One region of the Paenibacillus sp. BR2-3 genome, then DNA from elsewhere that is predicted to be linked to it. Evidence: predicted binding sites of a transcription regulator. Region 1 holds the regulator's gene; the other holds the start of a gene.
The links. Region 1 encodes LexA, which represses DNA repair genes until DNA is damaged. Its sites were predicted from a motif close to CGAACATATGTTCG; they were not measured.
Positions count from the first base shown of each region.

Region 2: the regulator LexA is predicted to act here: its motif matches at 1,793-1,806, upstream of PaeBR_RS09320 (ImmA/IrrE family metallo-endopeptidase).

Region 1 is NZ_CP126311.1:2,659,447-2,662,608, forward strand. Features, by position in the region: gene PaeBR_RS12735 (hypothetical protein) at 31-627, opposite strand; gene PaeBR_RS12740 (hypothetical protein) at 790-1,023, opposite strand; gene PaeBR_RS12745 (L,D-transpeptidase) at 1,127-1,465, opposite strand; gene lexA (transcriptional repressor LexA) at 1,630-2,256, opposite strand; gene PaeBR_RS12755 (LysM peptidoglycan-binding domain-containing protein) at 2,458-2,832, shown strand; gene PaeBR_RS12760 (DUF896 domain-containing protein) at 2,931-3,140, shown strand.
Region 2 is NZ_CP126311.1:1,980,747-1,983,908, forward strand. Features, by position in the region: gene PaeBR_RS09300 (hypothetical protein) at 1-33, shown strand, start outside; tRNA gene PaeBR_RS09305 (tRNA-Met) at 116-192, shown strand; tRNA gene PaeBR_RS09310 (tRNA-Ile) at 238-311, shown strand; gene PaeBR_RS09315 (copper amine oxidase N-terminal domain-containing protein) at 510-1,193, shown strand; gene PaeBR_RS09320 (ImmA/IrrE family metallo-endopeptidase) at 1,235-1,765, opposite strand; gene PaeBR_RS09325 (hypothetical protein) at 1,938-2,090, shown strand; gene PaeBR_RS09330 (DNA-entry nuclease) at 2,182-2,619, opposite strand; gene PaeBR_RS09335 (erythromycin esterase family protein) at 2,768-3,070, shown strand.

The DNA.
Region 1 (3,162 bases):
TGGATGTTCAACTCATTTTTACTCTTGTTATTATGTAAACGCATTAAGAGAAGATGAATTATCGTTGGTTAGAATCTCTATAACAAGTCTATGTAATTCAAGCGCATCTGAAAAAGCCTGGGTATAGCGTGCATCCGATTTTTGAAGAGGCAGCTCTCCGGGAAGGAAGGAAATACAATAGACGGGCGTTTCTATGCTTTTGATATAAATTTTAAGTATTAGTTCACTAATATCTTCTATGTTATCGGTAGCTGCGGTAATCTCGTTATTAAATACTATTCGGCTTAACCGGCTGGTTTTAGTTGCCTTAGTGAGCGTTAATGCGTTCTCAACAATTTCACTGCCCATAATTTCATCAAAGGAATAAAGGACGGCCGAAGCTTTTTTTGGCAAACTTGAAGGATAGGTGCCTATAGCTATCTTTTTGGCGGAGTCATGAATGGCGATGATATGGGTTTTATTGGGCGTAATCATTCGTTTGGGGAATTTGAGATGGAAAGTGGAGACCGCAACAATCAATTTATTGTGTGAAGTTAACGGAAATAATAACTTGAGTTTTATACTCGCTGCAAGGAGTAGTAATGAAACTCCAGTAAATGTAAAAAGGTACATCATAAAGATTAGCATTTAAATACACCTCCCAAATACTGTTTTGCAGGAATGATAAGTTCTCTATTAAAAAGATATGCCCCATTCGTGAAAGAATACGTTTTTTCTCCCTTCATCCCCCTATAGATTGCTAGAAAAAAAGAAAAACTCTCCTTGGGTAAGGAGAGCCCACTTGAAAGATTAAATTAAAGCAATGGCCAGCAAGGTAAACAGGCTTAGGGTTAAAATTTGATTTCCGTAAGGATAGGGGTAGGGATAAAAGGCCGAGGTCTGAACGGTGCGCTTTTGCTCTGTTTTTAAATAAACATTATTTAGGTCTACATCCATAACTACTCCCTCATATTGCTTGCCATCTACTGTTAAAATACGAACTTTTTTGTTTTTGCAATGTAAACAATTGTAGTATGCCTCCATGGATACAACTCGCCTCCTTTGTCATATTAACTTATGGAGATTATGTTTGTTGGTAACGGCGTAGTTGCATATCTAAAAATTTTTAAGGTGATTATTTTTAATATCACTGCCGGATCGTAACTCTTGTACCTATTGGGACCATTGACTTAAGCGCCAAAACATCTGCATTGTACATGCGTATACAGCCACGGGACACTCTTTTACCGATGGAGGAGGGGTTATTGGTTCCGTGGATACCGTAGTGCGGCTTGGAGAGACCCATCCAGAAGGCTCCGAACGGCCCGCCAGGGTTGGCTTGCTTGTTAATAATCGTGTAATCACCTTCCGGAGACTGGTTAAGCATGGTGCCAATACCTACCGGAAAACCTCTGACAACGACATTATTGTCCAAAAGATAAAGCATGCGTTGTGACAAATCGACGATAATACGATAATTGGGCATTATAATCAGCACTCCTTTTATTGTAAGATATGTGACGGGTGCCCTGAACGTTAAGGAAAGGATGCTGAATGTGATTGAGGCAGAAAACTTGTACAAAAAAAAGGCTGCTCCGCAAAATATGCGTGAGCAGCCTGTACTGGTTGTGAGACGATTAAAAAATATAATTAATGAATATCGCGGAACAGTCCGACTACTCTGCCCAAAATGGTAACGCGGTTTAGGCGTAATGGTTCATAGGCGGGGTTCTCCGGCTGCAGGCGAATATGGTCGCGTTCTTTATAGAACGTCTTGACGGTTGCTTCATCTTCATCGGTCATTGCTACGACGATATCACCGTTGTCTGCTGTCTGCTGTTGACGCACAATAACGTAGTCACCGTTCAAAATACCGGCTTCTACCATGCTGTCGCCGAGAACGGATAGCATAAATACTTTGTTATCTCCGACATAGTGAGATGGGAGCGGAAAATAATCTTCGATATTCTCTGTTGCAGTAATCGGTAAACCGGCAGTAACCTTTCCTACGACAGGAACACGGGTGATTGTCTGTGCAAATTGATGTACATTCTCGGAATCTTCTTGACCCAGAAGTTCAATCGCACGCGGTTTTGTTGGATCGCGGCGGATAAGCCCCTTCTTCTCAAGACGGTCGAGGTGACCATGAACCGTGGAACTGGAGGCTAGGCCTACAGCTTCCCCTATTTCCCGTACGGAAGGAGGATAACCCTTGCTACGGACTTCGTTACGTATAAATTCCAGGATCGCCAACTGGCGACTCGAAATCTTTGACATCGGAATCAACCCCATATAGTAATGTTTGGTAAAATTATAACATAGAACTGCCGTTCGCACAAACATAAGTTCTAAAGAAGAGAGAGTATATCTTTTGGCGAAAATAAAGGGAACAATTGTTCGAAAACAGTATTGATTCAAACACATGTTCGTGATATATTGATTTTGGGAGTAAGAACAAGTGTTTGGAGGGTGATGTTAATGTTGAAATACAGCACATATCGTAGCATATATGACAAGACTCCGGAGGTTAAATCTGCAGGACGGAGTGTTGCTTCCTTTAAGAGTTTTAGTAGATTGTTCATGCAGGCAAATTTGATGAAGATTATGATGATTATTATGCTGGTCGTTTCCGGTTTTACAGTGGTTGGTAATGTTGTTGCCAGCTCCACGGCTCCGGTAAAACAGGAGAAGCGAATCGTGGTTGAACGTGGGGATACCCTTTGGGAAATAGCCTTATTACATAAACCGTCGGATATGAGAACGGCTGTATATATAGAAGGAATTAAACAATATAGCGGGTTAAAGGACAGTTATATTCAGGCCGGTGATATCTTGTCTCTTCCTATTTATTGATATTATTTTAGATACAGTAGAGCTTGCAGGGGGGAGACCTTGACAAGCTCTTTTTCTCATGGCAAAGTTAGTATGAATTTATAGGGGAGGGACAAGCAGTGGACATCGACAAATTGGTCGGACGGATTAACGAATTAGCACGTAAACAGAAGACCGTAGGCCTGAATGAAGAGGAATTGGCGGAACGCGCCAAGCTTCGTGAGATTTATCTGACCAACATCCGCAATAATTTCCGCGCCCAGCTAAACAATATTGAGATTGTGGATAAAAATGAGCATGGACAAGGCGACAAGGGACTTTTGCATTAACACTTGTTTCCTTTTCATAGAT
Region 2 (3,162 bases), 680 kb from region 1:
AAAGGTCGTTACGGTGTGCGTTTCCTTCCTTGAGAACTTTTGCTAATCCCTTCTTGACTTATTACCCTCATGTAATGTATATTATTTATTGTCGCTGTTTGAATATGATTACTGACGCGGGGTGGAGCAGCCCGGTAGCTCGTCGGGCTCATAACCCGAAGGCCGCAGGTTCAAATCCTGCCCCCGCAACCAATTTATTTACAAGCAGCAATTATATATGACGGATATTTTTCATCCGGGCCCTTAGCTCAGTTGGTTAGAGCGGTCGGCTCATAACCGATTGGTCGGGGGTTCGAGTCCCTCAGGGCCCACTTATCAAGAACCCTTACTTTGTAAGGGTTTTTTGCTTTGAAAAACTGTAGAATAGGAAATAACAAATTTCTCGAAAAAAGGATGATATTATGAATTTTCTCTTGGGTAAAATATGGGTTGTATGTTTCATCTGTTTGTTCATATTTCCGGGAGCAAATAATGTACAGGCTAAAGGGCAAGAGGAGATACCGATTCACTTGAAAATAGATAAATTTTATATTTTATATACCCAGCCCTCTTCTCCGTTTGTTGATGCTAATCACCGCCTGCTTATGCCGCTACGGGCGAATCAGGATTTAATGGGGGGGACTGTTACATTTGATAGCTCGTCAAAAACGGCTAACCTATTATTGTTAAACCATACGTTTGAAGTTACTATCGATTCTAAAATTGCAAAAGTGGATGGTAATACAATTATAATGGATACCTCTCCGGTACTAAAAGGTGGCTCTATGTTTCTGCCAGTCCGCTTGTTTCTGGATTATACGGATGTGAAATATACATGGGATCAAAAGAAACAGTTGCTTCATATTACCGATGAACGAATGGCGGCAGGGCAGCCCTTTGAAGATTTTGCGGGAAATGATTTCACTTCTGGCAGCATCGATGGTGCTCTTAACCTAACTTCCTTTACGATGTTTCCTCATTCTTTATCCATTAAAGCCCTTAATATTTCGGGAGAAGATATACCAAAAGGCAAATCTGACATTCATCCATTGGTCGTGTTTAAGAACAAAGGCGGATTCGCAACGGATTCCTACACCAAGCCGAGTTATCCGGATTTGCCCGAGGTTAAAAAAGGGGCATCCATAACGGTCACACAACGCTTTGATACAATAAATGCCGCATATATTATCGCTGCAGCAAGAAGAGAGCCTTAAGCAAACGATCATAGCATTACCGTAAAATCGCCTCATTCCGGCTATTTTCTGGAGAGCCTCTCCCCACGAGTCTCCATGACAGCCAATAGCTGTCCTTGAAAAATCCGTCTTTGGATTTGATCTATACGCTGCATCGCCAGCTCTGCCGGCACTTGAAACTCGGTTGTGATCATGCTGATAGCTTCGCTTCTAAGCTCCGGCAACGTACTTCTCGAGATCATGGAGTACGGCATTGCTGCATAGAGGATAAAACGATCCGCCTCATCCTCTTGGGGCTGTGTAAAATGCTCGGGCATCAGCGTCTGCTTACCGGCATGGCGGAGCAAATGACAGAGCTCATGCAGAAACTCCAGACGCTGTATACCGGCCGGCAGGCGGCTGTCAATGAACATACTGTACATACCGGCAGAGGCTTCAATTCCCTTGCTCCTCACAGCTAAATAATGAATCCAAATATGAAGGCGTTCAGAAATATACTCTATCGAGATTTGCGAAGGATCCTTGATGTCCAATCTTTCATAGAAGTCCTCCGTCCATTTCTCCAAAGCAGTCATTTGATAATAGTTTTTCATTGATAGGTCACCTCTTAGGGATAAATAGGAACAAATGTTCTGTATTGCTAAGCATAAAGCAATTGCAGGCGAATATCAAGCGGCCCAACTATTCTTTGCCATTTTGCCCAAACGGTATAGTCTTTTGCCACATATTCTGGACTGTAGTTAATATTAAGAGGAGGTTATTAACATGGGAAATGAATGTTGTTACGGAGGAAATGTTGGAGGAGCGAATGTAGGCCCAGGTCATGTAATGCCGGTAGTTTGTCCTTGGACTTCCACAGGCGCAATTCTGGTTCTGTACATTCTGTTGGTTATTATTTTAAAAGCCTGTATATTCTAAACAAGCAAATAACCGTTCCAGTCCTGCCAGGTAGCTACCTGCGGGCCTGGAACGGTTATAAGTTACCGGATAAGTGATCCCGTTTGTATTCTTATTTGAACATAAATTCTACGCGCGTACCGTCAGCAAAATCCTCCAATTGATTGCCGACCCAGCTTCCGGCACCACGATTATCGCTTGGCGCTATGTATTCGATGTCAGCGCCTTCTCCGCCTTCCCGGCACATGGCCATGGGCCACTCGTCCCGGTCATAGCCCTTTTTGGTAGGCACCCCTTTCAAGGATAGACTGCGGTTCTCATCAGCACCCTCCCGGTCAATGGTGCAGACCGGCTGCTCTCCGCTTGCGATAGCGTCCTGAATATGTCTGGCAGTCTCCGGATAGCGGTCCGAAGGAAAGACAAGCTTTATAGCCTCTTCATTTGATGGAACTGAGGGCTCGTTGCTCAGTCTATCTTCTCCGTACTTATAAACGATAATGGAAAATAACAGGAGAATAATGAGACTTATTAATTTTTTTCGTGCTTTCACTGCGGCTCCTCCATTATGAAAATATTAATATCATTAATTAGTATATCTTAAATCAATAAGGTGAATAAAGAACTCCTTGTCCTTATTGGGCGACAGACAGCATTGTTGACATCAAAGACGCATGTTTTGTGCTGGATGCGTGCAAACTTTGGAAGAAATAATCTGGGGGGCTCCGCTGGAAAAAATGCGCGTACCGCAGGCTGCAACAAATAGCTGGGAGGAGCTTCTGCACCGGGACGGAGCGGAGGATAAGCTGCTCTTTTTCGACACGGAGGAGCCCGTTTTGGATGAGACCGTCATCGGTCACCGGGCGATTGGCGTCGTATACCACCCGGAATGGGAGCGGGGCAATTACGTTTCTACTGTTATATCCAAACGTTATGATGCTTTTATTTACATCGATAAAACGAATGCAGTGTCTCCGCTTGCGGTAGAAACCGTCCAAGTTTAGGGGCATCCCCCGTTGTGGCTGCCGGATAGAAACCGGCGGTTTTATTTTATATTTCAATAACTTGAGTCTTGCAAAAACACAGATCGTCTAGC